DNA from 3 places in the Staphylococcus sp. Ze2 genome. Region 2 is predicted to be linked to each of the others. Evidence: predicted binding sites of a transcription regulator. Region 2 holds the regulator's gene; each other region holds the start of a gene.
The links. Region 2 encodes NrdR, which represses ribonucleotide reductase genes. Its sites were predicted from a motif close to AACACNATATATNGTGTT; they were not measured.
Positions count from the first base shown of each region.

Region 1: nrdI (class Ib ribonucleoside-diphosphate reductase assembly flavoprotein NrdI) is a predicted target of NrdR. The motif match lies at 7,148-7,165, and genes of this name have one in related genera.
Region 3: nrdD (anaerobic ribonucleoside-triphosphate reductase) is a predicted target of NrdR. The motif match lies at 7,057-7,074, and genes of this name have one in related genera.

Region 1 is NZ_CP183486.1:2,444,685-2,455,243, forward strand. It holds gene ACM591_RS11550 (ferrated catecholamine ABC transporter substrate-binding lipoprotein SstD) at 1-136, opposite strand, end outside; gene ACM591_RS11555 (ABC transporter ATP-binding protein) at 239-1,039, opposite strand; gene ACM591_RS11560 (iron chelate uptake ABC transporter family permease subunit) at 1,036-1,995, opposite strand; gene ACM591_RS11565 (ABC transporter permease) at 1,985-2,953, opposite strand; gene nrdF (class 1b ribonucleoside-diphosphate reductase subunit beta) at 3,323-4,291, opposite strand; gene nrdE (class 1b ribonucleoside-diphosphate reductase subunit alpha) at 4,408-6,513, opposite strand; gene nrdI (class Ib ribonucleoside-diphosphate reductase assembly flavoprotein NrdI) at 6,476-6,874, opposite strand; gene ACM591_RS11585 (DMT family transporter) at 7,600-8,481, shown strand; gene queF (preQ(1) synthase) at 8,503-9,003, shown strand; gene ACM591_RS11595 (peptide MFS transporter) at 9,187-10,559, shown strand, end outside.
Region 2 is NZ_CP183486.1:1,513,927-1,524,485, reverse strand. It holds gene infC (translation initiation factor IF-3) at 1-447, opposite strand, end outside; ribosomal protein L20 leader region at 471-599, opposite strand; gene ACM591_RS07020 (amino acid permease) at 659-2,149, opposite strand; lysine riboswitch at 2,365-2,539, opposite strand; gene thrS (threonine--tRNA ligase) at 2,600-4,537, opposite strand; gene dnaI (primosomal protein DnaI) at 4,888-5,811, opposite strand; gene ACM591_RS07005 (replication initiation and membrane attachment family protein) at 5,812-7,191, opposite strand; gene nrdR (transcriptional regulator NrdR) at 7,192-7,662, opposite strand; gene gap (type I glyceraldehyde-3-phosphate dehydrogenase) at 7,988-9,013, opposite strand; gene coaE (dephospho-CoA kinase) at 9,295-9,915, opposite strand; gene mutM (bifunctional DNA-formamidopyrimidine glycosylase/DNA-(apurinic or apyrimidinic site) lyase) at 9,931-10,559, opposite strand, start outside.
Region 3 is NZ_CP183486.1:479,669-490,227, reverse strand. It holds gene ACM591_RS02040 (GA-like domain-containing protein) at 1-3,077, opposite strand, end outside; gene ACM591_RS02035 (choloylglycine hydrolase family protein) at 3,261-4,244, opposite strand; gene nrdG (anaerobic ribonucleoside-triphosphate reductase activating protein) at 4,630-5,166, opposite strand; gene nrdD (anaerobic ribonucleoside-triphosphate reductase) at 5,163-7,013, opposite strand; gene ACM591_RS02020 (ThiF family adenylyltransferase) at 7,244-8,242, opposite strand; gene ACM591_RS02015 (thiazole synthase) at 8,242-9,009, opposite strand; gene thiS (sulfur carrier protein ThiS) at 9,011-9,211, opposite strand; gene ACM591_RS02005 (NAD(P)/FAD-dependent oxidoreductase) at 9,212-10,318, opposite strand; gene ACM591_RS02000 (thiamine phosphate synthase) at 10,305-10,559, opposite strand, start outside.

The DNA of each region.
Region 1 (10,559 bases), 930 kb from region 2:
CAACCTTTACTGTTTTATCTGAACTTTCACCCTTTGAATCAGCATCTGAATTCTTTTTGTCATCTGATCCACCATTGCTACATGCTACTAATAAAAACATTAAACCTACTACTAATAATATACTTAATTTTTTCATGTGCTTAACTCCTCCTGTATTTCTAAATGGTGCACTCCTTTTTTATGTCCCTAAAAGTTAACAACGTTACAGTTGCATCACTCCCCTCAAAGTCAACATTAATTACATTGAATGTGCCAATGCTAAATCTTGATGCGCTGTTAACTCATCGTAATAAACACATATACGTTGCCCACGAATTTCTTCAATCCTAACATCCATATCGTATAGCGTTTTTAATACATCTGTTTGTATAACATCATTTTTTGTACTGGCTTTTACAAGTTGACCGTCTTTTAATGCGATGATGTCATCAGAATAGCAAGACGCAAAGTTAATATCATGAATCACAACGACTATCGTTTTATTCAAATCTTGCGCGAGCCTACGTAGTGTTTGCATAATCTGAACTGAATGTTTCATATCAAGATTATTCAATGGCTCATCTAATAATATGTATTCAGTGTCTTGAGCAATCGTCATAGCTACATAAGCTCGTTGGCGTTGCCCTCCAGAAAGTGTTTTTAAATAACGATCTCTTATTTCATTTAATTGTAATAAGTCTAATGCGTATTCAACTTGATCTCTATCTTCTTGTTTTAATCGACCTTTTGAATGTGGAAAACGTCCAAATTTCACAAGTTCTTCAACAGTAATATTTAATTCTGTATGGTTGGATTGTTTTAAAATTGCTAATTTTTTAGCTAACTCATTACTTTTGTAATCCCTAATTAACTTTCCTTCAATTTCAATCGTACCTGATTCAAAGTCAATCAACCTTGTTATAGCTGACAAAAGTGTACTCTTCCCTGCACCATTTGGACCTATCATAGTTGTCAATTTTCCTTTGTTGATTTCAACGTTTATATTTTGCAAAATTGCTTTATCTTGTATCGTCTTATTAAGACCTTGAACTTTGATCAATGCGCATGTCTCCTTTTTATTAACAGATAAATGAAGTAACTTCCACCAACTAAATCAATGATAATGCTAACTTGCGTAGTTGCTTCAAAGAAATTTTCAACGACTGCTTGGGCTAGAATTAAACTTAACCAACTAATACAAATCGTTGCTGGCAAAATATACTTATGTTTATATGTTTTCATTAATTCATGTGCTAAATTGACTGTTAGTAAACTTAAGAATGTGATAGGTCCAACTAAAGCTGTTGAAATTGATACCAACACAGACACTAAAATTAATAATAATCGCGTTAAAGTTTTATATGATATCCCTAAGTTAATCGCTTGGTCTCGACCTAATAACAGCACGTCTAAATATGGTATTGCGTATACAGTGATCAGGATAAGAACAATAAGTATAATGCCACATAAGGTTACGAGCTTACTATTGGAAGCATCAAAATTTGCAAACATTGCGCTTTGGACCGCTAAAAAATCTTCTGGATTTATAATTAGTTCTAAAAAGCCTGTAATACTTCTAAAGAAAGTTCCTAAAATGATACCAACCAGTAATATAAAATACACTGATACATCACCAATACTAAAAATACCTTGGAATAGTAGTAACGAAAATCCAATCATAACTATTATAGAAATTAAAAAGCTTAAATATAAATCTGTAACAAATACTGATTGTACACCGAATACGAATATAATTAGTACTTTTACAAACATATAAATCGCATCTAATCCCATTATAGAAGGCGTTAGTAATCTATTGGTCGTAATCGCTTGGAAAATAACTACAGATGCTGCTATTGCACCACCTACTAAAACCATAAGTATGAGCTTTCTCAAACGACTAGTAAATTGATATCGGAATATTTCAAAATCAATACCTACTAGAAGGTAAACCGCTGCTACTATGACCGTACAAGAAATTAATATGTACATTTTTGTTTTAGCGCTAATTTGCATAGTTATGTCTTCCTTTCATTAGCAAGATTAAGAAAATAATAGTGCCAAAGACACCAATTGTTAAGCCGATATTAATCTCATATGGATAAACAATCAGTCTGCCGATAATGTCTGAAAACATAACAAAAATTGCACCTAACATTGCTGTATGCGGTAAAGCATTTTTCAAATGATCTCCTCTAAAAATCGATACAATATTTGGGACAATAAGCCCTAAAAAAGGTAATGTTCCTACGGTAACAACTACTAAAGCTGTAATCGTGGCTGTGATAAATAAGCCAATGTTAATAATTCTTTCGTAGTTAACACCTAAATTATTACTGAAATCTTTTCCCATTCCTGCGATTGTAAAATGATTCGCAAAAATATATGTAAATATTAGTAACGGTATACTTAAGTATAAAATTTCATACCTTCCACTCGTAATAATGGCAAAATTACCATTTAACCAGTTACCGATACTTTGAACTGTATTCGTTCTAAGTGCTATAAAAGTTGAAAAACTCGAAACAATACCACCGAGCATGATTCCTAACAGCGGAATAAAAATAACATCGGTAAAACGAATATATTGAACTAATTTTACAAATAAAAAAGTACCTGCAATACTCAAAACTACTGCAAAAACTAATTTAATCATGATATTTTCTTGAGGGAAAAATATCATTGATATTAAGATGCCTAGTTTTGCCCATTCCATAGTCCCAGCTGTAGTTGGACTCACAAATTTATTTTGCATCATTTGTTGCATGATCAAGCCAGCGAGTGCTAGCGTACTACCTGATATTAATATACTAACAGTCCTTGGAATTCTACTTGAGACTATAATATTCATTTGCTCTTTAGAAAGTGTGAAAATGTCAGTAATTGAAACCTTACTCACACCTATAAAAAGAGAAAGGATAGTAAGTAATGATAAAATGATAGCTAAAACAATACCATTTAAAAAAAATTTCATAATGATATACCTCTAATCCTTTCATAATTGCGAATTATTCATGATGTTAACCATTGGTTATGATAATCATTATCAGTGGTTATAATAAAATTTTACCATTTTTAAACGTAAATTCAATAGCAATCAGTGATTTAAATAAAAGTATTTAATTGTATACTATATACAAAAAATATTCAGTTTACTATCTATCAATTATTTCTTGCTGAAATATTAATGTATCTTTTTCATTGATTTCTTCCTGAAATATTTGTCTCTAACTACTAATATCATATAAAAATAAGCCTTCTAAAAGTTTAACTTTTAGAAGGCTTATTGATTATATAATTAACATTAATACACTAAAACTAATCTTATATTTATAAATTTGGTTTAATCTTCGAAAATAAAGTCTTCGTCTTTTAACGCTTCAACGTTTAAAGCTAATGTATAACCATCACCTTTTACAGAGAAGAAGTCATGGTTTTTAGTAGTAGTGTCTAAAGCATTTTCTATAATTGGATTAAATTCACGTTCTTCGAAATATGGATCGAATCCTAAATTAGACAACGCTTTGTTACCATTATACCTAACATAATTAAGTACATCTTCAGATAAACCAATATCATCATAAAGTGAATGTGTATAAGCAACTTCATTTCTATATAAATCTTCTAATAATTTATACATTTCTTGATCTGCTTGTTGTTTCTCACTTTCTGAAAGTTCATTACGTAAACTTTGTGCATCCATACCAGTAAACACACCATGAATAGATTCATCTAATAATATCTTACGGATGATTTCTCCAGATGTAGTCATTCTACCTTGTCCTGCAAGATATAATGGGTAATAGAAACCAGAATAGAATAAAAATGTTTCTAAGAATACGCTTGATACGCGCGCCATATATTGATCAAAAAACGAAGCTTCTTTGCCCCATAATTTATGATAATTATTAACTATTTTATCTGATTTATATTTCAAATGTGGTTCTTCAATAACCCATTTGTCTAATAAATAGTTTGTTTCACTAGAAGGTAGTAATGTTGTAAAAATATGCGAATAACTTTTAGCGTGGATTTGTTCCATCATAGCCATAAATGAATAAACGGCTTTCTTACGCAAATCTGTCGTGTGTAACATGATCAGTGGCATACCATCGTCTGCTTGATGAGTATCTAAACCTGTTAATCCTGCTAAAGCTTTTTTGAATGTTTCTTTTTCGGGTTCAGATAATGTTTTCCAGCTTGCAATATCTTTAGATACCTTAAATTCTGTTTCTACCCACATTTGAGAAATGTTTTGTCGCCAAAACATATTGGTCATGTCTTCTTGTGTATTCCAATTGACTGCTTTCATTTAGATAATGTCCCCTATCTAGTAAAAATTTAATTAAAGCAGTGATTTACAGCCTAATCTGATTCTTAGATTAGACTGCTTTTATATAATCACTTAACTCGACTCTTATTGCTTATTTATATTGAACAACTTGTACATTCTTCAACACTCAATAATTTATTTCTAGTGTAGTATAAAGATTTTAATCCTTTATGATGTGCATATACATAAAGTCTAGATAATTCACGTGTAGAAATTTCGGAATTTACATATAAAATTGTAGAAATACCTTGATCCACGTGAGTTTGAATAGTTGAGATTAAATCTATTAATTTCATTTGATCTGTATTAAATGCAGATTTATAGTACCACATTGTCTCTGGTGATAAGAATGGCATTGGATAGAATGTTTCTGCATTACCGTAAGTACGGCGCTCAATTTGGTCAACGATTGGCATAACTGAACTAGTTGCATTTTGTACATATGAAATACTTTGCGTTGGTGCAATAGCTAAACGATATGCATGGAATAAACCATGTGCTTCTACTTCTTTTTGTAAAGCTTTCCAATCTTCAGCTGTTGGAACTTCAAAACCTTCAAATAATTTACGAACTTTTTCATATTTTGCTTCAAAATTTTGAGTTGTATAGAATTCGAAGTACTTGCCGTTTGCGTAATCAGATTTTTCGAAGTCTTTGTATACTTCTTGTCTTTCTTTAGCAATTTCCATTGAACGTTCAATAGAATAATAGTTCATCATCATGAAGAAAATATTAGCGAAATCTTTCGCTTCTTCAGATTCATAACCAATTTTATTTTTAGCTAAGTAGCCATGTAGATTCATTACACCTAATCCTACTGAATGTAACTCTCTATTAGCTTTTCTAACGCCAGGTGCATTTTGAATATCCGCTTCATCACTAACAACCGTTAAAGCGTCCATACCTGTGTGTACTGAGTCTTTGAATTTACCTGATTCCATTACATTAACAATATTTAATGAACCTAGATTACATGAGATGTCACGTTTAATTTCATCTTCAGTGCCATAATCATTGATAATAGAAGTCTCTTGTAATTGGAAGATTTCAGTACATAAGTTGCTCATTTTAATTTGTCCGATATCAGAGTTAGCATGCACTTTGTTTGCATTATCTTTAAACATTAAATATGGGTAACCTGATTGTAATTGTGTTTGTGCAATCATATTTAACATTTCACGTGCATCTTTTTTCTTTTTATCAACATTCGGGTTAGCAACAAGTTCATCGTAATATTCATCTAAGTTAATATCATCTAAAGTAACACCGTATTCTTTATAAACTGTATGCGGTGCAAACATATGGAAATCTTTGCCTTCTTTTGCAAGATCGAAGAACTTAGATGGCACAATTAACCCTGTTGAAATTGTAGACAAACGTAAATCTTCATCAGCGTTTACTTTTTTCGTATCTAAAAACTCTTCAACATCGTAGTGGAAAATATTTAAATAAACCGCGCCCGCACCAGGACGTTGTCCAAGTTGATCTGCATAGCTAAAGCCGCCTTCAAGTGATTTTGCAACTGGAAGTACACCTTTGGCAACGCCTTTTATACCTTTAATCGCTTCACCACGCGCGCGTAATTTAGATAAATTAATAGCAACACCGCCACCAATTTTACTTAATTGCTTAGCTGTTGAATCAATGAAATTAATTGAATTCAAACTGTCATCTGTTTCAAGCAAGAAACAAGATACGAGCTCACCACGACGAGCACGACCGGCATTTAAGAATGTAGGTGTTGCTGGTTGGTAACGTTGTTCAACCATTGCTGAAATAAATTGTTTAGCTGTCGCTTTATGTCCATTTGCTAGATATAATGCAACGATTGCTACGTGTTGCTTATAGTCTTCTAAATACTGACTTTTATCATTTGTTTTTAAAGCATAATCTTTGAAAAACTTACTTGCAGACATGTAACTCGCAAATTCAAATGGAATGCTTTTAGCGTAATCTGTTATTTCTACTAAATCTTCTTCTGAGTATTTTGCAAATAAGTCAAAATAGAAATCATTATCAACGAGATAGCGAAGGCGTTCGATTTCAGTATCAAAGTATATCGTCTTATCTTCTATTTCCTCTAAATAAACTGCCAATGCTTCTTGATCCTTTTCTAAATTGAAAAAGCCATTATCTTTACGTTTAGTAACCTCGTTATTTAACTCAATATGATTGTATTTCTTCTCGTCCATAATCTTCATTGAAATGCCCCACCTTATCTTTAAATTCGCTAATATCATTTTGTGTTCCTTGTACTTCAAATTTCATTAATAAAGGAACTTGATATTTTTCTGAGATAGACCGTCCAGCTTTCGCAAAGTTTTGACCCCAATTGCGATTTCCGCTTGCTGCAACGCCTTTTAATAAATTTTTATTTACATCTAAAAATGACTGAACTGGTTGTGGTACTTCGCCAAATCCTATCGTTCCAGTGACCAATATGAATGGTTCTTCGATTTTCTCAGAACAATTACTTTGTGTAATTTCCATCACATTCGTAAGCTCAGTTTTTTTGATAAATCTGCGCACATTGCCGGAAAATGAAAAATAGACAACCTTCATTGGACCACCTTCTTTCTTATATTTAACTCATATTTTATTAATGAAAAATCACAAGTAAAAAAATTGAACTATTACAATTCTCACTTAATAAATAAATACTCGTATTAACTTTTGGAGTAAACCACTATATATAGTAAACTTGTTATCTATATATTGGTATGTAAAAAATCATTAATTAAGTATTTATGCTTGATTTGTCATTATTAAACGCTCTCAATAGTGTTATTTTACTTAAAATTTGGTTTATTATAAATAAAGTGACAACGTGTATAAAACACAATATATTGTGTTTCGTCCCGACTATCAATACTATATTATGTGTTTCATTATACATAATTCAGAACCTTATTTAAAGACCTTTGTTTTTGACAAAATCTTGAAAATCAGAGATAAATGGCACCAATTCAACTTTAAACTGATGTTTTTGATTACAAAAAAATTTTTTTCTAAATTTAAGGTTTTTTCATTTGCTTTTTTTGAAAAGCATGTAACGCTTGATTTACCGTGGTTTAGGCATTAACGCCCATCCTGTTGTTTACAACATAAATTACACAAGCTATAAATTTCATTTAGATAAGTTATAGGTTACAGTATAAAAACAAGAACGTTTGTTCTCTTTTTTTATAATCATAATATAGTTACTTCATACTTTCAAGGATATATACATATTCTAGAAAAATATGCTAATATAAATACGTTAAAAACTAACAATTGAGGCGATACATGTGAATCCTAAAGTTAAGGGTATCATTGCCATACTTATTTCAGCAGTTGGTTTTAGCTTTATGTCTGTTTTCTTCAGACTAGCTGGTGACTTACCAGTATTCCAAAAGTCACTTGCTCGAAATTTAGTAGCAATGTTTATACCAATGTATTTTATTTTCAAATATAAACAACCTCTATTTGGTAAACTCAGCAGTCAGCCCCTGTTGATTTCACGTTCAACATTAGGTTTGATTGGTGTTTTGCTAAATATTTATGCAATAGATCATATGATTCTAAGTGATGCTGATACTTTAATGAAGTTAAACCCATTTTGGACTATCTTACTTAGTTTAATATTTTTAAATGAAAAGGTTCGTAATTATCAATTTATAGCTATGATTGTAGCGATAGCAGGAATGTTATTTGTAGTGAAACCAGAGTTTTCTTCATCTATGTTTCCAGCTATAGCCGGTTTATTATCTGGCATATTTGCAGCAAGTGCTTATACTTGTGTCAGAGCACTTAGTACACGCGAAGCACCCTATACAATTGTGTTTTACTTTTCATTCTTTTCCATTATAGTTCTAATACCATTTACTATATTTACATTTGAGCCAATGACAATGACTCAGGTATGGTATTTAATCGGTGCTGGTTTATCAGCTGCCGCAGGTCAAATTGGTATTACGCTTGCTTATAGCTACGCACCTGCTAAAGATATTTCCATCTTTACTTACGCATCTATTATCTTTACCGCGTTATTTGGCTTTATCTTATTTGGGGAATCGCCCGACTTTTATGCAGTGCTTGGCTATATGATTATCATTGCATCTAGTTACTATATGTTTGAAAAGGCTAGAAGACAACCTACTACTGTTCAAAAAGCAGAACAAAAACCATAAATTTAAAGGAGTTTTTTAATTATGAGCGAAGGACGTAACACAGAAGATTTACAAGATATTACTCTACTTGGCAATCAAAATAATAAATATGAATTTGATTATGACCCAGCTGTCTTAGAATCCTTTGACAACAAACACCCAGGACGTGACTACTTTGTAAAATTCAACTGTCCAGAATTCACATCACTTTGTCCAATTACAGGTCAACCTGATTTTGCGACAATTTATATTTCTTATATACCAAATGTAAAAATGGTTGAGTCAAAATCATTAAAACTATACTTATTTAGTTTTAGAAATCATGGTGATTTCCATGAAGATTGTATGAATATCATTATGAATGATTTAATCGAATTGATGGACCCTCACTATATTGAAGTTTGGGGCAAATTCACGCCTCGTGGCGGTATTTCAATCGATCCTTATACAAATTATGGTCGCCCAGATTCTAAATATGAAAAAATGGCAGAACATCGTTTAATGAATCACGATTTATATCCTGAAAAAATAGATAACCGTTAGTATCCTATTTCCATAAACTATCAAAGAAGATTGCCTAATTTACATCTTTGATAGTTTATTTTTTATACTTTTTTATCATTAATTAACTGATTATTCATTAAATTTTGTACTTTTCATATATACGCTTGTTATTTTTTTGAAAACGGTATAAAATAAATCCAACCGTTTAAGGGGAGGGAATTTATGAAAAAGATTGATTACACACACGAAGAAATAATGAAAAGTATTCCAAATAAAGGTTTCTTCGGACATCCAAAAGGACTAAGCACACTTTTCTTCACTGAATTTTGGGAGAGATTCAGTTACTATGGTATGAAAGCCATTTTGATTTTTTATCTATACTATAGCGTAGCTGAAGGTGGTTTCGGATTAAGCCAAGCCGTCGCGATGCAAATCGTTGCAATATACGGTACCTTAATCTACATGTCGGGCGTGATTGGCGGTTGGATTGCTGATAGGATTACTGGTACTCAAAATGCCGTCTTCTATGGTGGTATCCTCATCATGATTGGTCATTTATTGCTATCATTACCAAATAATTTAACATTAGTCATGGTTGCATTAGCTGTCATCATTGCAGGTACGGGTTTGTTAAAACCAAACATCTCAACTACAGTTGGTGAATTATATGACCGTAATGATGTGCGCCGAGACTCTGCATTCACATTATTTTATATGGGAATTAACTTAGGTAGTTTACTTGCACCGTTATTAACTGGTTTCTTACAAACTAGAATTAGTTTCCACGCAGGTTTCTTAGCTGCTGCAATCGGTATGTTCTGTGGTTTAGTTGTCTATGCGATTAAACGTAAGAAAAACTTAGGTTTTGCTGGACGTAACGTCCCAAATCCATTAACAAGACCAGAAATTAAGAAATTCGGTTTTATATCTGGTGGTTTCATCTTATTATTCTTAGTTTATTTATTAGTTTTACATTTATTCAATGCACTGACGCTTGAAAACTTCAGTTTCTTAATTACTATTTTAGGTATCGTATTACCTATTTACATCTTTATTAACATGATTGTAAGTAAAGATGTAACTAAAGATGAGCGTTCGCGTGTATATAGTTACGTACCACTGTACATAACATCTGTAGCTTTTTGGATGATTCAAGAACAAGGATCAACAATTTTAGCAACATTTGCAGATAAAAAAACACAATTAGAAATGTCAGTCCTTACCAATGGATTATTCGACTTTACAATTCCAGCAGCTTGGGCACAATCATTAAATCCAATATTCATTGTTATTCTAGCACCGGTATTTGCAACGTTGTGGATGAAATTAGGCAAACACAACCCGCCTACTGTATATAAATTTGCATTTGGTGCAATTATTGCCGGTCTATCATATTTAGTAATGATTATTCCGTTAGCTACTGGTAATGAGTTAATTAACCCATTATGGCTTGTACTAAGTTTCTTATTGATAACAATTGGTGAACTTTGTATCTCACCTGTTGGTTTATCAACAACTACAAAATTAGCACCAATTACATTCACAGCACGTATGATGAGCTTATGGATGCTTAGTAACGCAACTGCACAAGGACT
Region 2 (10,559 bases):
TTTACATTCTTCTGCAAATTTCTCTAAAACACGTTGACCAATTTCTTTATGCGTAATCGCACGACCTCTGAAACGAATTGAAACTTTACACTTATCGCCTTTTTCTAAGAATTTACGTCCGTTTTTCAACTTAGTTTGGAAATCATGTTCCTCAATAGTTGGACTTAAACGTATTTCTTTAAGGTTAATTGTTTTTTGTTTTTTCTTCATTTCTTTTTCTTTTTTCTGTTGTTCGAATTTATATTTACCATAATCCATAATTCTAGCAACAGGTGGTTTAGCATTCGGAGCCATGATGACTACATCTAAACCAACTCTATCTGCCATTTCAAGAGCTTCTGTCTTAGTTTTTACACCAATTTGTTCTCCGTCTTGACCGATTAAGCGTAATTCTTTTGCACGAATCTTTTCGTTAACTTGAGTCTGATCTTTTGCTATGGTTGACACCTCCAAGATTTTTACGAAATTATCCCAAGCAAAAAGAGCGAGTATACAATATACCCGCTCTTCTCTACACATGACTTAATCGTGTGTATATAAGACCTGCCAACAGCTTTTGCGTCGCAACAGGTGAGAAGCGGGAGCTTCTACTTGGTTCGTTTCGTATTCAACGTTACCTATCATAACAACAATAATGACATTAGTCAACTGCTTTTTACTATTTATTTATTTCATCCATATCAACATTTTGACGCAAATCCACTTGTTCTAACGGAACGATTTTCGTTCTGTATCTTAACTTATGATAAATGAAAAATGCTAAGAATACAGGTATACCCATATAAGTTATAACGAATCTATTTAAATTAAAATCACCCGTTTTTATAAAGTCTACGTCTTGCCCAACAATAACAAGTACACAGAGTACACCTGCAAATATCGGCCCGAACGGGAATAACTTAGCTTTGTATTTTAATTTTGATTTATCGTAATTTTGTTTGTCAAATGCTTTTCTAAATCTATAATGGCTGATTGCAATACCAACCCATGCAATAAATCCAGTCATACCACTAGCTGCAACAATATATTCATAAGCGTCACCACTTAAATGTTGTAATACAAATATACCTATTACAATAAGCGCTGTGACTAACAATGATACATAAGGCACACCATATTTGTTTGTTTTAGCAAATACAGGATAAGCTAATTTATCTTTACTCATTGAATACAACATACGTGTTGATGCGTACATACCTGAGTTACCCGCAGATAGAACCGACGTCAAGATTACAGCATTCATAAATGATGCCGCAAATGCTAACCCTGCATTTTGGAATACAAGTGTAAATGGAGAGGTTGAAATATCTTCGCCTCCACCCATTAATGCTGCACTATCATAAGGAATTAACATACCAATTACAAAAATTGCCATAATATAGAAAATTAATATTCTCCAAAACACTTGTTTAATTGCTTTTGGTACCGCGCGTTCTGGGTTTTCTGATTCACCTGCAGTGATACCTATTAATTCAGTTCCTTGGAATGAGAATCCAGCGACTAAGAATACGCCTAAGATAGTTAATAAACTACCGCCTAGTCCGTCACCAAGTATTGGTCCGCCACCTTTAGTAAAGGTATCAAAACCAACAAACTCTCCACCCATAATACCTAAGATTGTTAGTAGTCCAATTCCGATAAATATAATCACTGTAACTACTTTAATTAATGCGAACCAGTATTCACTTTCACCGTATACGCGAACAGATAAGGCATTAAGACCAAAAATAATTAATAAGAATAGACAACTCCAAGCCCAAGCTGGCATGCCTGCTAAAGGTGTCCAATATTGTATAACTTGCGCTGCAATCGTAACATCCGCTGCAACTGTAATAACCCAGTTGAACCAATAATTCCAACCTAATGCAAATCCTAGTGATGGATCAACAAAACGTGTAGCATAAGTACTAAATGATCCCGATACTGGTAAATATGTCGCCATCTCTCCTAATGACGTCATAAGGAAGAAGACCATTGCCCCGATAATTGCATAAGCTAATAATGCACCTAAGGCTCCGGCGTCGTGAATCGCTCCCCCCGAAGTCATAAATAGTCCTGTTCCAATACATCCACCAATCGCAATCATGGAAATATGGCGATCTTTTAATCCTCTTTGAACCCCATTGCTTTGATTTTCTTGTTTTGCCATAGAAGCGTCCTTTCTTTAAACTTAGAGGCTAACTTACTATATGATTAAAGAATACAATTTATAGTATAAAAAACCTAAATGCAGCGTTAAATATTTGTACAACTACATTTATTATAATTTTTACTCTATCCCGTAAAAGTATTAATTTTAATCATTTAACCAAAACAAAATGGTTGCATACCTATTAGATATGCAACCATTTTAATAATAGCATTTATATAGGTAGCACATCACATATGTGACAGTCCAGTCTCTTTCGAAAACTGTCCCAACTGATATTGTGTCAATGGTCAATACCAGTTTCGGCATTTTTACCTTTCATGCATTCAACATACGCCCCATACGGCTTCTGAATACTTACTCTTTAAAAATGCAACCTCTAACTCAAATTTAATTTTATATTTAACTCACTAACCTGTAATATACATGATTTCTACATTACTTTCAAGACTATCTTTGTTTTTTCAATCTAATCTCATCGACTAAGTTCCAAATAAACTCGTCTTTCTCTAGAGTTTCTTGATCTTGTGAACCATATTTTCTCACATTCACTTCACTATTTTCTACCTCTTTATCACCTACGACAAGTTGGTATGGGATTTTTTGCATTTGTGCTTCTCTAATTTTATAGCCCATTTTTTCGTTTCTGTCATCAATTTCAACTCGAACACCTTGTGACTTAAGCTCATCTTGAATCAGTCTCGCATAATCATAGTGCAAATCAACATTCACAGGAATGATTTCTACTTGTTTAGGTGCTAACCAAGTTGGAAAAGCTCCTTTTGTTTCTTCAGTTAAGAACGCAACAAAACGTTCCATTGTTGAAACAACACCACGATGAATGACAACTGGTCTATGTTGTTCTCCATCATTACCAATATATGTTAAATCAAATTTTTGCGGTAATAAGAAATCAAGTTGTGCTGTAGATAAAGTTTCTTCTTTACCCATTGCAGTTTGTACTTGTACATCTAATTTTGGACCATAGAATGCCGCTTCACCAATAGCTTCTTCATAATCTAAGCCTAACTCATCAACAGCTTCCTTCAACATGCTCTCTGCTCTATTCCACATTTCATCGTCATCGAAGTATTTCTCTTTGTCTTCTGGATCTCTATAACTTAGTCTGAAGCTATAGTTTTCAAAGTTAAAGTCTTTATATACATCAATAATAAGATTAACAACACGCTTGAATTCTTCCTTAATTTGATCTGGACGAACAAAGATATGCGCATCATTTAAAGTCATACCACGTACACGTTGCAATCCTGACACAGCTCCGCTTGCCTCATAACGATGCATTGTGCCTAATTCAGCAATTCTGATTGGTAGTTCACGATATGAATGTGGTTTATTAGCATAAATCATCATGTGATGTGGACAATTCATTGGTCTAAGCACCATTTCTTCATGCTCATCCAGTTTCATTGTCGGGAACATATCCTCTTGATAATGATCCCAGTGACCAGATGTTTTATATAAATCAACATTAGCCATAACTGGTGTGTAAACATGGTCATAACCCATGCTCACTTCTTTGTCTACAATGTAACGTTCAACCTCTCGACGAATTGTTGCACCATTTGGTAACCAAAGTGGTAGACCAGCGCCTACTAATGGATTGTTTGAGAATAGCTCTAATTCCTTACCAATTTTACGATGATCACGTTCTTTTCTTTCTTCTAGCATTTGTAAGTGTGCTTTCAAATCCTTTTTATCGAAAAACGCTGTACCATAAATACGTTGTAGCATTTTATTGTTACTATCACCACGCCAATAAGCTCCAGCTGTTGATAACAATTTAAATTCTTTGATTTTCGAAGTTGAAGGTACATGCACGCCACGGCATAAATCTGTAAACTCACCTTGAGTGTATAATGTGACATTTTCATTTTCAGGGATTGCATTTATAAGTTCTAATTTATAAGGATCTTCTGAGAAAAACGCTTTAGCTTCATTACGAGAAACAACCTTACGTTCTATTGGATAATTCTCATTAACAATCTGTTTCATTGTCTTTTCAATTTTCTCAAAATCATCCGAAGAAAGACTCTCTTCCATATCAAAGTCATAATAAAAACCGCCCTCAATTACAGGGCCAACACCAAAGTTCACATTTCCATATAAACGTTTTAACGCTTGCGCCATAAGATGAGCTGTTGAATGTCGTAACACTTCCAAAGCTTCATCTGTACCAGGTGTAACGATTTCTATATCGCCATCTTCTTCAATTGGTCTAGTTAAATCAATTAATTGGCCATTCAACTTTCCAGCTACGGCTTTTTTTCTTAATCCTGGACTTATTGATTGTGCTATATCTTCTGTTGTTATGCCTTTATCAAACACTTTTGCATTACCATCTGGAAATTTTATATTAATTTGGTCCATTTAACATTCCTCCTATTTATTCAAGCACTTAAATCAAAGCGAAATACAATTTATCAATAACCGCAGAGAAAATAAAAAGACCCCATCCCTAAAAAGGGACGAGGTCTTCGTGGTACCACCCTAAATTAAAGCTTTTCTGCATAATTACAAAATAGCTTCTCTCTACGTAAGATAACGGTCTTGAGCCGGATGTTCATTACAACATCACTGACGAAGGAGTAATCAATAAATATACTTACCATATCTCAACATTCAATGGCTCTCTGTGAAGTAGTGAAATATCAATCGTATCTTCGTTTAATTTCGTTTGATTTAGATTTAATTATATTATACAACATTTATTTTAGATTTCAATCGTTCCTATAATTTTTTCCTTCTAAATAATAAGGTGTCGCCAAAGTTTTGATACGTTCCATGATTCGAGCCGCTTTAGTCTTCTCTGTACCATCACGAGTTACAGAAAGATGGAACTCTAATTCTTCAAAGCTTAGGTTAGAACTGAAAAATGTAGGTAATTCCTGCACCATTCTGTAATGTAATAATGGGCCAATTACTTCATCTCTAGCCCATGGTGTAATTTCTTCAGCGCCGATGTCATCTAACATCAAAATATTCGCTTCTCGTACTCTGGATAATTTTGTTTCAAAACTTCCATCTTTAAAACCGCCTTTAAGTGAACGGATAAATTCAGGTAAATAGACGATAGTAGAAGGAATCTTTTCAGTTTTCAACTGATTCGCAATCGCACCTAAAATAAATGACTTTCCTGTCCCAAATGGTCCGTGCAAATATAATCCTTTAACTTGAGGATCGTGCTTCGTGATTTTATCGCAAATTTTATTCGCTGCCATTGCAACATCTAATCTATCTCTTCTATCCATGTATATATCTTCAAGTTTAGCGTCTAAAGTATCACGTTGCATATGATGTGAAGTAATTAGATGCGAGTTAAACTTTTCTTCATCATACTTTATCTTACATGGACATGGTAAATAACGAATTTTAATGTGGTTACTTTCAACATATAATTCTGGAACATGGCCTTTTACAAAGTTGGGACATTCTTTATAAGTATGTCCATCATAGTGTTTTACTTGGTCTTTGTATTCTTGTAAAATATTTAAGTCTTCGTCTATCATGGCATTTGTCAATTCTGATTGATGTTCATTTAAAAATCGTTGAACATCAGAATCACTAATTACATCTTTTTTTATTTTTTCTATGCGTTTTGATAAATCATCTGACTCTCCCATGATATTATTAAAAGATTTCATTTATTCGCCCTCCTTCCATCTAGTTTTTAATTGATTTAAAAATTGCTCTCTGTCATTTTTTAATTTCTCATCTTCTTCATGGTTATGCTGTTGGTTATCTTTTTCCGATTTCTTATCTCGCTCTTCTAACCATTTCGGTGTCATCTCTCTAGAAGCTAATTGTTTTTGTTTATATCGAGTTTTGTTCGGATAAGTTTCTTTTTTAGGCTGGTTAACTTTCATCGCATATTCATACGCCTGTTCAGCAGTTTTAATACCTTTTTTCTTCCAATTTGACGCTATTTCAAATATATAAGTTTTAGGTAATTTCATATCTTCTTTCAACATGACAAATTGTAACAAAATATTTATAACACCAAAAGATAGGTTTTCACGTTCAATCAATTCTTCAATCATGAATTTTTGCTGAGTAGTAGGTTCTGACTCTGACCACGATGCTAACATATCAATTGGGCTTGTTTGTTCCAATTGCACTAACCAATTATCAGATTGGCTTGCCGTTTCCTCAGAAGTATTCACCTGTGAATTAACATTATCCTTTTCTGATTTAACTTGTAAATTTGGTAATTGTTGTTCGTGTTCCATTAAATAATACGTACGTGCGTGTTTTCTTAATTCTTCAAAAGATAATTCTTGTGCACTAGTTATCGACTTTAAAATAATACGTTTCATCGATTCAGGCGTCAAACCATATAATGTTGCGATTTGTGTTATTAAAGCCTTAGCATCACTGGTTATTATTTTTGAACTAATAAAATGATTTTGTAACAAATCATATAATGTTTCAAAGTCAAAGTGAACACGAGTAAGGTCTAAACCTTCATACGACTTTTCATCTTGAATATATGCTGTATCTTGCGCTAATGCTTTATTAGGTATTTTGAAAACATCAGTAAATGTGCGCGTTACATCCTGATAATTACTTAAATCTACAGAAGTTTTGGTTTCAAAGTGACGTTTTAATTGTTGGTAACGTTGTTTACTCACCTCGCTATATAGATAAACTGATAACATAGGATCACTAAAAAACTGTTTCGCAGTAGGTGGTTGTTTAAGCACATAAACAAATGAAGAATGCTGCTCATTATGATTTACATAGGATTTTACCAATCCAATACCTTCTAATAAATCCATTTCTTTTCTGAATTCTAGCAGATTGATTTTCAACTCACTCATAACAATATAGTGCGTCAACACTGCATCTACTTCGTGGTCTACAAATTGATTTAAATAATGATATAACCCTGTCGCATTAGGGCCTATCATCGGTGTGAACAACCTGTTTAAGATTTCTAAATGGTTATTATTCAAATAGAATTCACGCACGACAGTAAAATTATCATGTGGTCGTAATCCATAATCATATGATTGTAACCCCATTTACGATTCACTCCGTTTATTATCAATTAATATACCTTGCATTGATTGCAATAATTGGTCTACATCTTTAAATTCTTTATAAACAGATGCAAATCGCACATAAGACACTTGATCTACATGCATGAGTAAATTCATCACGTGCTCTCCTATTTCCCTAGAAGAAATTTCTGCGTGTCCCTCATCACGTAACTTCCATTCTACATTATTAGTAATATCTTCTAATTGTTGGTAGCGAACCGGTCTCTTTTCACAAGAACGCACTAAACCATTTAATATCTTCTCACGCGAAAATTGCTCTCGTGTTCCATCTTTTTTCACCACGATAAGTGGTCTTTTCTCTATATGTTCAAAGGTCGTGAATCTTGTTTCACAATTTTCACATTCTCTTCTACGACGAATCGCATTAACTTCATCTGCATGTCTAGAGTCTACAACACGAGAATGAGTCGAATTACATTTCGGGCATTTCATCGAATTTTCACCCTCTCATTTATGATTATCTTTTATTATACTATAAATATACATGTCACAAAAGAATCGCTATTACACATTTTAGCATACAGGAATTAATACTAAATTATTTCAAAAAACTCCCTATACTTTTTATCTGATGACGATTACTATTATAAAATGCCCGCTCTCATTACGCCAAATGTTTTATATACCTATCACTTCATCATTATATTATTAAGATTAATAAAACTCCTTCTAAGACAGTGTAATTGAATACACCCTGGCTTAGAAGGAGTTCTTAAATTTGTATAATCATATTTTTATTGTTTGTATAAATTTATTTTTAGTACGTTACTGCTGCAACATCACTTTTAAGTAATTGACCAATTTGAACAGCAACATCCACTACTCTATTCGAATAACCCCATTCATTATCGTACCAAGCAATTACTTTCACTTTATTATCACCCATAACCATTGTACTTTGTGTATCGATGATAGCTGAATGTGGATTAGTATTGAAATCCATTGATACTAATGGTGCATCTTCAGTAGATATAACACCTTCTAAATCATTGTCTTTAAACGCTTGATTAACTTGTTCCGCCGTTACATCTGTATCTAAATCTACAACTAAGTCTACTAAAGATACATTTTTCGTTGGTACTCTTAGAGCCATACCATGTAATTTACCTTCTAATTCAGGCAAGACTTCTTTTAACGCTTTTGCAGCACCTGTAGAAGTTGGGATAATGCTTTCATTACAAGAGCGTGCACGTCTTAAATCTTTATGAGGGTTGTCGATGTTATTCTGATCATTAGTAATAGCATGAACAGTAGTCATTAATCCATTTTGAATACCAAATTCTTCATTTAAGACTTTAGCGACTGGTCCAATGCAATTAGTTGTGCATGAAGCGTTACTAAAGATATCGTATTGCTCTATGTCTAATTGATCATTATTCACACCCTTGACGATCATTTGCACATCGCCACCTTTAGACGGTCCTGTTAACAATACTTTTTTAGCACCTGCATGAATATGCGCGATTGCTTTATCTCCGTGATTAAATTTACCTGTTGCCTCTATTGCTATATCAACGTCCAACGCTTCCCAGGGTAAATTTTCCGGGTTTCTATCAGATACCAATTGAATTACATGGTCATTTACTTTAATACCTGCTTCCGTCGGCTCTACTTTTAAGTCAAAAGCACCATGTGTTGTGTCATAGTTAATTAGGTGAGCAATTGTTTCAGGTGGGTAGCTCGCATTTATCGCTACTACATTCAAATCTTTATTATTGAGCGCAATTCTCAATACCATTCTGCCTATTCTACCCATTCCATTAATTGCAATATTTGTCGTCATTCGAAGCACCCCTCGTCTTAGTGTTATACTTTATGGAAATAGTATAACATAAATTCGTTTTTAAGAAAGCGTTTTCTTAAACAAATGTAAAACTTTTCTAATTTAACTAATCTATACCTTTAGTAATACAAATACATACAATTTAATTTTAATTTCCTTCTTTAAAATCCCAGATGTAACAAGAAATTCTTCGCATTATATATTGTTATATAATTTATGTTTTTTTATAAAAAAGCCATCCAATTTTCATAAAGAAAACTAGATGGCTTTTTACAATTCTATTATTGCGCTTCTTCAGTGTCGCTCTCAATGTAACCTTCTTCAAACAACAAATTTTCTAAGTTTTGTTTAAGTTCTAATTTGGTATCTCTGTTATCTATGACATGATCTGCCATTCTACGTTTTTTATCAATTGATATTTGACTATATACACGTGCTTTCGCTTCTTCCATCGATAAGTCATTACGTTCCATCAATCGATCTATTTGGATACTTTCAGAGGTGTACACTAACCACACTTCGTCTACTGTTTCTTGTAAATCATTTTCAAATAGCAACGGAATATCCATAATCACATTATAACCTTGCTCGAGATATTCTTCCTTTTCTTTTTCCATTATATCACGAACAATTGGATGAACGATTTCATTTAAAATCAATCTTTTTTCTGGTTGATTAAAAATAACTTCACCAACATACGATCTATTCATATTCCCGTCTTCATCTATTGCTTCATCGCCAAACACCTCTTTGACGCGTGCTAGTCCTTCAGTCCCTTTTTCTACAGCTTGTCGAGATGCAATATCTGCATCTACAACTTTAAATCCGTGCGCTGTTAAAAGCTCTGATACGGTTGATTTACCTGATGCGATACCACCAGTTAGTCCTATAACTTTTGGCATATTCTCACTCTTCCTTTATTTTTGGCAAGTAGGGCAGTAATGACTGTTTCTAGTTGCAATTACTTGAGTTTCTATGTCACTTCCACAAACCTTACAAACCTTTTGTTTATAAACATTAAGATGTAGTTGCATCGTTCCGGTACTACCATCTGCATGACGGTAGTCGGAGATGCTCGTTCCACCATATTTTATACCCGATTCTAACACATCTCGAACATAATAAAACAATATGTCGCGCTCTTGACTATTTAAAGATTTAGATAATCGAGCTGGATGTATACCTGCTCTAAATAGTGCTTCACACGCATAAATGTTACCGCATCCTGAAATCACTCTATGATCTAAAATCATTTGTTTAATAGGCTTATTTTGATACATCTTTTTATCAAACCAAGCTAAATAATGACTCTTTGCATCTTTCTCAAAAGGTTCTGGCGCAATTTCTAAAAATGAAGGATACGCCTGAAAATCAGGTACATTCCTAATTTCTCCAAATCGTCTAATATCTGAATAAACTAGCAATTTATCATTATCTAATTTAAATATAACATGCCAATGCTTTCTATAATTCGGCACACTAATATCTTCTATTTTATCAACTACAAAGAATCCACCAGCCATACCTAAATGACTGATAAGTATTC
Region 3 (10,559 bases), 1.0 Mb from region 2:
ACTCCATTACCGTCTTTGTCATTTACTTCCGGTGACGTTACTGAATTTATGCTATCTAAACGTGTTTGTAAGTCTACTTTTCCTGTTGTACCTTCTGGTACACTGTTTAATTTCTCTGATGCATTCGTTTTGGCATCATTTAACACTTCGATTAATACATCAAGCTCTGCTTTTTCGCTTGGATTTATTAGCCCATCTCTTGTGATTTCAGTTAACTTATTATCTACGGTTCTCTTTGCTTGTCCTGCTAGCTCAATAGCTTGTTCTGCCTCTGAGAGTTGAATTGTATCTTTTACTCCATTGCTGTCTTTATCATTCACTTCTGGCGATGTTACTGCACTAATTGCGTCTAAACGTGTTTGTAAATCTGTTTTCCCTGCTGTACCTTCTGGCACATTGTTTAATTTTTCTGATGCATTCGTTTTAGCTTTATCTAACACTTCGATTAACTTGTCTAATTCGTCTTTCTCACTTGGATTGATTAATCCATCACTCGTAATTTCAGTCAGCTTATTATCTACAGCTCTCTTCGCTTCTTCCGCTGCCTCGATTGCTTTTTGCGCTTCTGTTAATTGAACGGTATCTAAGATTCCATTACTATCTTTGTCATTTACTTCTGGCGATGTTACTGTACCGATGCCATCTAAGCGTGTTTGTAAATCTACTTTCCCTGCTATACCGTCGGGTACATTGATTAATTTCTCCGTTGCGTTTGTTTTTGCTTTGTTTAAAACTTCAATCAGTACATCGAGTTCTGCTTTTTCTCTTGGATTTATTAACCCATCTCTTGTGATTTCAGTTAATTTATTTTCTGCAGTTCTTTTTGCTTGTTCTGCTAGTTCAATTACTCTCTCTGCCTCTGAAAGTTGAGCTGTGTCCAATACTCCATTACTATCTCGATCATTTACTTCTGGTGATGTTACTGTTGAAATTTTATTCAATTTTGTTTTAAGTGTTCCTTTGCCATTTACACTATCTGGTACATCATTTAACTTCTCTATTGCAACATCCTTAGCTGTTTTCAATAATTGATTTAATCTATCTATTTCATCTTTTTCAGATGGTGTAATTAAACCATCTGAATTCACTTCTGATAACCTTTGAGAAACAACGCGTTGAGCTTCTTCTGCTGCTTGTACGGCTCTAGCAGCTTCATCTAATTGAACAGTGTCTACAACACCGTTACTATCTACATCATTCACTTCTGGAGAAGTCGACGTAGTAATTCCATCTATTCTTCTTTGGAGATCATTTTTACCCGAAGCACCATCTAATACATCGCTTATTTTATTGATAGCTATTTGTTTTGCTTCTTCTAAAGCATTAATTGCTTCATCAACTTTCTGCTTCTCGGAGGGGCTCACAGCTCCATCTGCCATAACTTCTTGAATTTTTTGTTCAACTTGTTGTTTTGCTTGTTCTGCTGCTTCGATTGCCTGTTCCGCTTTTTTCTTCTTAGCTTTAATTAGAGCTGTATTAATTCTTCTTGCTACGTCATCAATATCAACAGATTGATTTGTAATATTGACTCCTCTTAGAACATTTGGATCTAATGTGTCACTTAAAATATATCCAAACAGTTTATCCTTGTTAATATCTATATAATAACTAGCATCAAATGATATAACAAATTCGACACTACCTCCAGAGCCGCCTCCAGTATTTGGATTGCCATTAGTTCCACTATCTGGTCTAGTGTAGGAATAATATCCTAAATGGTCTTGCTGTAACAGAACCCTTTGTCTACCATTATATACTGCGAAAACTTGCTTTATTTTTTTATTAAGACTTGGATTGGGTCTTATTGCATAGTTTTCAAATCGATAAGTGCCTCTGCCTTTTTCTTTTGATAAAACCATTGTTGCAATAAGTACTTCTCCATTATTATAAAAAATTTCATCTTCTACGATACCAAAATGATTTTTAGTTACATCAGATTGATTTGTGAACGTATATACAGCACGATAATCATCATTATTTCTATTAAAAGTTAAATCTTTCATTTTATATAATAATTGATTTATTCTGTCTGCTTGAAAAGCGTTAATCTTCCTATTTCCAGCTACTCCATAATCTCCATTGAAAATATCATTGTAAGCACTCTTATTATTTTTTAATGATGTTTGTCTTATAATATTTCTTAAAAATAGCTTTCTTTCTTCTTCAGTTAATTCATTTCTATTTCTTTCTACTTCTCTTAAAGCTGTTGTAATGTAATCGCCTGATTGTACAGTATCATAACTTAATCTCCACCCAAAATGTCTATCTATAAAGCGGCCATTGTAACGAGAAATATTTAAACTCCTTGCCACTCTTGATTTAGGCTTATTTTGGTTTAATTTTTTTATTTCATTATTTAAATTTGCTAAATTTAAGCTATTGGCTTGATTGATATCACTGTTACTTTCTATTTTTTGTACATTTGCAGAGATGTTATTTAGTTCATTATTATCAATATCGTTGTTTACTATAACACTATTATTTTTCATTTGATCAGTATTTTCATTTTTTTGCTCTACTGTATATTGATCATTTTCTTCAGTCTTTGAATTAGTATTGTCGGTGCTTTTGTCAGAAGGTTTTTCCTGCGATGATATGGTTGCTTTGTTTTCTTTACTTATATTATTTTCTTGCTTCTTTATTTGCTCTTTTTCAATATTATAGTTTGATTCTTCATCTACTTTATCTGAAATTGCACTTTGCTTTTGGCTTTCTTTTGCTTCTCTTTCATTATTAACAGAAATGTGTTCGCGCTTTTGTGCTTCTTTGTTTATCTCTTCACTTTCCGTTAATTTTTGATTCGCAATATTTGATACGTCTCCGTCATTTTGTCCTTCTCCAGAATTCTTGTTAGCAACTTCCCCTGAACCAGATTGTTTTACTTCTGAAATAACTTGATCCTCGGCGTTATTTTGTATTTCAACCTTTTCTTTACTCTCTATCATATGTGCTTCCGCTTCACTGTCTTGATTGATAAAAAGAATTGATCCTAATAACACTGATGCTGTTCCAATAGTAAATTTCCGAATAGAATACTTGTTATTTCTTCTAGCAATATATTCTGCGAGTACTCTCATAGCTGTCTACTTCTCCTTCTTGATAATATAAATACCATATACAATTATATTTTGTTGTAGTAAGAGTAGTAGTGACTTTATATATTGAGTAAAAAAATGGTTCTTTACAGTAAAATTTTGAGATGAAACCAAAAAAACACCTTCCTATTCAATAGAAAGGCGCTTACTCTTATATTGTATTTGTTAATTTAACTGTTTTGTTACTAATCCTGAGACCGGTTCAAATATCGTTAATTCTTTTTTATTTAATAAATCTTCTGTAAGTTGTAATTCTGTAATCTGATTGGAGTCATACCATTTAATGTACATGATTCGTGTAGTTAAATTTAAGACCGTTTGATACAAAGTATAATGAAGTGCCGCTTCTTCGTCTCGAACTGCACCTTTGGGTATGCTTACATTTTCTAGAAGTTTAAATGCATTGAGTATGTCTTCTTCTGCATTAGTTGTTTCTTCTAAGTTATTTTTTAAGTAAGCCATACGCACGAAACGTTCAGCTGAAGTATACCCACCAGGTAATCCGTATGTTCCACCTTCATTTCCTAATGTGGGGAAAATAGTATTCATTAATTGGCTTGCTTGAGGACGTTGCGGCGTAATATTTATATAATTCCTCAAATTTTCATAATGCCAATTCAAATCTGGATTGTTAGTTAAGACTCCTACTGGATTTTCATTTATGATCATACTACCATCTTCAAAAGTTAGTTCAATCGTTCTACCTGAATCATCCGTAATATGATAATGTAACGGAGGAACTTCAGCTATATCATTGAGTGTGTGTGAGACAACATTTACAGATTTAGCATTTTTTATTAAATCTTCAATATTTTGATTGTAACCCAATACCCATGTAATCACTTCACTTTGAGCAATGTTCATATATCCTTCTCGAACATCTGTGGCATATGTTGCATATCCTCTAAAATACTGTATTGAAGCACCTAGGCCATGTTCATTTACACCGTCTGCAAATAAGAATCCTTCCATATCACTCCCTGATCCAACAAAACCATACTTTGTTTTACCTTTATATGTTATGCGGGATTCCCAATAGAAATGACGTGGTTGTACTGCTGGATTTCCTTTTAATTGATACACAAAATCCATTGTACGCCCTAATATCACTTGGTTACTTTTCGATAAATATGAAAAACCAGTACACATGATTAATTTGCTCCTCTCAACCTTCTCTATGTCAAAAAATTAATTATTTTGTATCTTTTATCAATATTTATTTTAATTAATTATGCTTTATATTAATAGTAATTCGCTTGTGATATATATGCACTTACCGAATATCTGATACTTAAAACAAATTTTCACCATGTAACGGCTTCACTAAAAATTATAAAAAATAAGGATGAGACAGAAATCACCTTGTTCAAAATGATTGTGTTGTCCCATCCCTATAAGTGAAAAGTCCAATATATTTTCGCCCTAAATCTACTTTAATGTAGCAATATATGCATAATAAAAATAACGAACTGTTTTGTTAAGTTGATAGTCGTAGTTATGAGATTATTTATCTCAACCTTGTTTTTATATTAAATTATGTTAGTTGTAGTTCTTGTACTCGCGTTTGTGATAAAGATGCTTTTACGTCAATTACTCTCTGATTCAAAGAACCTTTATATGGTAGATTAGGTTGGTATAAATGGTTAATAAAAGGACCATCTATAAGTACATCTATGTGTTTAAGCAACTCATTTCTTTCCCCTTTGTCTTCCATTAAATATTCAAATAAAAAACCTGTCCAAACCCACAATGTCTTTGAATGACCAAATTTCTCCCTAAATGCTTGAGCGCATTTTAATGTAATATCTAAATTACAAAATGGTTCTCCACCTAGGATGCTTAATCCAGAAATATAACCTGGTTCACAGTTTTCTAATATTTCTTCCAAGATTAAATCGTTAAACCTTTCACCATATCTAAAATTTTGTGCCACTTTGTTATAACAATTTTCACAGGCAAATGGACATCCTGAAACATATAAACTACACCTGACACCTTCTCCATCAACAAAACTTTGTGACTCGATTTTGGCAATATAACCTTGTCCTTTTTTAATATCTAATATTGTCATGTTGTTTGGTCTTTCAAATGTTTCACTCGTGCACACATTTCTTTATGTCTTCCTTCAATTGTAGGGCGTTGAACCGGATTACCAAGATACCCGCATGTACGTTTTACTACATCAACCGTAGTAGGGTCATCATTGCCACATTCAGGACATTTATAGCCTGTTGCTGTCGTCTTAAAATCACCTCTAAAGTCACATTTTCTACAATGATCAATCGGAATATTCGTACCTAAATAACTTACTTTATCATATGAATAATCCCATACTGCTTCTAATGCTTTTAAATTATGATTTAATTTTGGATATTCACAGTAATGGATATAACCGCCACTTGCATAAAAAGGATAATCCTTTTCAAAATCAATTTTCTCAAATGGTGTAATATCTTTTCTCACGTCATAGTGGAATGAGTTCTGATAATATCCTTTATCTGTAACGTTCGGTATTTCACCATATTTCTCTATATCAAGTCTACAAAAACGATCAGTTAGTGACTCACTTGGTGTGCTATAAACGCTGAACCAAACATCATATTGTTCAGTCCATTTCAATTGGTAAACTTTCATTGCTTTTAATATATCTAATGTAAATTTTTTAGCTATAGACTGTGTTTCCCAATTAGGTCCATAAAATACTGTAGCCGCTTCATACAAACCGATATATCCCATTGATAAGGTAGCTCGTTTTCCTCTTAACAACGTCATTATATCTTCTTCATCAGTTAAACGATGTTTAAATGCACCATTTTTATATAAAATAGGCGCATTATCAGGTGTCACTTCGGCAATACGTTGAATTCGGTATACTAGAGCATCATGCATTACTGACATTCGTTCATGGAATATCTTCCAAAACATTTCAATGTCACCATTAGATTCAATTGCTATTCTAGGTACATTCAATGTCACAACACCTAGATTACATCTTCCATTATTCTCAAATTCCCCATCTTCGTTTCTCCAAGATGGTAAAAATGAGCGACACCCCATCGGTGCTTTAAAATCACCTAATATTTCGACCGTTTTATCATAATTCAAAATATCGGGATACATTCTTTTAGTAGAACATTCTAATGCCAACTGTTTTATATCATAATTTGGATCTTTCGAACTAAAATTCACACCTTTTTTAATTGAAAAGACGAGTTTTGGGAAAATGGCGGTAATACGATCTTTACCTAAACCTTTGATTCTAGTATTAAGAATTGCTTGTTGTATTTTACGACTATATGTATCTGTTCCTAACCCAAATCCTAACGTTACAAAAGGTGTTTGACCATTAGACGTATATAACGTGTTTATTTCATACTCTAAACTTTCTATAGCATCTTCAATATCTTGTGAAACTCGATAATCAACGTACGTTTCTATGTCTTGTGGTTGCACAAATTTTTTAGCCAATCCTCGATGCTTAGCTTCATTATATTGAACATAATGGCTTAGTAATTCATCAACCCGATCAATTGTACATCCTCCATATTGGCTACTAGAAACATTGGCAATGATTTGCACGAGTTGGGCAGAAGCTGTTTGAATTGATTTAGGTGAGGTCACAGTTGCATTGCCAATTTGAAAACCATGCTTGAGCATACTTTCTGCATCTATTAAGCAACAATTAGTAAGCGGCTGAAAAGGATGGTAATCTAAATCATGAAAATGTATGTCTCCTTCTTTATGAGCTGTTGCAACATGCTCTGGTAATAAATAATTTAGCGCATATGATTTAGATACTACACCGGCTGTTAAATCTCTCATTGTCGAAAATGTGGCACTATCCTTGTTGGCATTTTCATTTATCACTGTAGGATCTTTAGTTATTAAATTCTTTAAATCTTGTTCGAGTTTATTCATTTTATCCCCTCATTCCTATATATTGTGTCTTATTACAATTTACAACACAATATATAGTGTTTCAATGAATGACCTAGCCGTTCACAAATTCGTAAAAACATTTCGAAGTTTTCGTGAACTTTAATTGCGTTTTCAAAATATCTATATTAATAACCTAAAAATGTAGAAAACACTGCTACACAATAGTTAATCATCCTATTGCCTAGTCAGTGTTTTAAATCACTTTATATTCAACTCAAACTCTTTGCAATTACTCTATAAATGTTCTTAGCTTCTGCCTCATTTTCAACACCATAGATATTCATTCTCCCATCTTTGAACAAGGTGATTTCATGAGATCCATACGCCAATAGTTTCACAAAATCATTAGATTTTTTTACAGTTACAGGTAAATAATCAGTATGGTTAAAAATGTCGGCATTAAAGCGTAACAAGAACATGTCTCCGCATTGTTTCTCTATCTTGGCGTCATATTTATCGTTTAATAATGCATATTCATGTTTCTCACAAACATTACAATCACTTTGTTTTAAAGCACTAATATCCATAGATTTATACTGCATATTAAAGCAATCTATAGTTATAAGTTTTTTTGAAAATGCTTCGCCAGAGACCCACCTCATTAGCTCGGAAACTTGCATACTAGCTACTTGATAAATCACTGGTGGCAGCACACCATTTATTGCACAACTTTCACCAGTACTGGGCATTGTTTCAAGAAGACATTTCAAACATGGTCCTTGATCATCGATACCATAAACAGTACCTTTACTACCAACTGCAGCACCGTAAATCCAAGGTATGTTTTGCTTGTTACAAGATTCATTTATTAAATACCTTATTTTAAAATGGTCCATACCATCTATAACAATATGCGGATGATATGTTGTTAATAAATTTTCAATGTTTAAATTGGTTATTTCACGATTAATTGCTGTTACTTCTACGTTACTATTGATTTGATTCAACTTATGTTTTAAAGCTTCAACTTTAGGCAGCATTTTTTCTGCATCTAACTCATCATATAACGCCTGTCTATGTAAATTAGATAATTCAACAATATCCATATCGATTATAGTAAGTGAGCCTACTCCCATCCTTACTAACATTTCTGCGCTGTGACTACCAAGTGCACCGGCACCCATAATCATGACGTGAGTTTTTTGAAGTTGGCTTTGACCATGCTCACCAAACTGATGATATCTTACTTGTCGATTATAGCGTTCTATCATAAGAACCCAATACCTTCAGTTGGGCTCGATGCTTGTGCTGTATACTTCACAGGTATTCTTCCTGCTTCATAACTCAATCTTCCAGCACTAATCCCTTTATTCATTGCTTCTGCCATTTTCACAGGATCCGCTGCACTTGATATTGCCGTATTAAGTAAAATACCATCAGCACCTAATTCCATCGCATGACAAGCATCCTTAGGCGAACCAATACCTGCGTCTACGATTACTGGTACATTAACGCGTTCAATAATATAGCGCAAATTTAATGGGTTATTGATTCCTCTTCCCGTGCCAATAGGAGAGGCAAGCGGCATAATTGCATGAACACCTAATTCTTCTAAGCGTTTCGCTAACACAACATCATTGGATATATATGGACAGACTGTATAACCTTTTTCCAACAATACTTTGCATGCTTCATATGTTTCTAATGGGTCTGGCAGTAACGTTTCGTCATCACCAATAACTTCTACCTTAATCATGTCACAAACGCCTGCGTGATCAGCAATTTCTGCTATACGGACTGCTTCTTTAGCTGTCTTAGCCCCTGCAGTGTTTGGAAACGTGATGAATTTCGATAGATCAACTTTTGCTAATGGATTAGGTAAATCTTTGTCATATAAATTCATACGTCTCACTGCAAAAGTTAATACTTCTGTTTCTGATGCTTCAATAGCCTGAGTTTGTACCTTTTCGTTTTCAAATTTTCCTGTACCTAATAATAATCTTGAATTTAATGTAAAGTTGCCTATTTTAAACATATTAACCGCCTCCTACAAATTCTAATAATTCTAAGTTATCTTCATCATTGACTATTCGAGATGTAAATTGTTCTCTCTTAATTAATGTTTCATTGTGCTCTACAATAATGCGTGTTTCATCCAATCCTAATGATTGAATTACTTCTTGTATATTAATTGGCTGTTCAAAGTTAAATACGTCACCATTAATCTTACATTTCATTTATTTCACCTCTGCTAATCTAAAATCATATAATTGTTTTGGCCTATGCCCATTGATAATCCACTGACTTATCAGCTCACCGATTAAAGGTGAAAGTAAAATTCCATTGCGATAATGGCCAGCAATGACAAATAAGTCTTTATTCACTTCATCCATAATAGGATGTTCATTTTGACAATAAGGGCGTATGCCTGACCATTGGTTTATAATTTTCCAATTTTTTAAATCAGGTATATAACGCAAAGCTTGTGACTTAAGCCATGATTTTCCTGAATTAGACACCCCAACTGAGTAGTCATCAAAGTAACTTGTTGCACCGATTAAGTATCTATTCTTTAATTTAGGAACGACGTAACAACCATTTGTCAGGAACATGGTCACATCCAAATTTAAATTAGGTTGTTCTACTAATAGTACTTCTCCTTTTACACCACTAACCGCTTCACAAGGTAAATATTGTTGTAAAAGTCTGCTTGTCCAAGCGCCACCCGTGACAATTAACTTTTCAGTATAATAAGTTTCACTTTGTGTATCCACACGGTAGCCGCCTTTTATAGCTTCAACATGGGTTACAGTTGTTTGGTATATCCTATCTATATGTCGATGTGATAGTGATTTCAATAACGCTTTGGTGTAGTGATTTGCATTGATTTGATGATCTTCAGGCATATAAAGACCCTTTGTATGCTTTGAAGTAATCGCTCCTTTGGACATGTGCTGAACATCAGTCGAGCTAAGACGTTCTACAGATGTAAAATGTTGTCTTAAAAATTGATATTGCTGTTCAATCTTTTTATTCTCATAATGATTAGCAGCCAATTTTATTAACCCACTATTTAAATACTCAATATCCACGCCAACCTCTTCCAACAAACTATCTCTCAGAGGTTCAAACATCTTTTGAGAAGTTGTTGCTAAACTAAACAGAGCACTGTTTTCGGTGAATTCATTTTGTGCGCCTAACATTCCACCCGCTTTATAAGATGCATGCTTACCTGCTTCATCTCTATCTATCACAGCTATATTCGCAAAAGACTGACTTAACCCACGTGCGATTGACATGCCCATGACTCCTGATCCAATAATAATGACATCATACATGTCCATCCCACACTTCCTTCATATTCATGAGTTTTTGTTTCGAATATTGATTAAAAATAGAAATACCGGCTATTCCTGAAAATCCACTAGGTAAGGAGGGCATAGTATGTTGATTAATACCTCCAATTGCAATAATCGGAATATCAATTTGTAACGCTCCTTCAACCTCCGACTTTGCTCTAGGTGTCTGCTGAGGTTTAGAAGGTGTCTCAAATACGTGTCCAAACAACACAAAGTCTATCCCTAA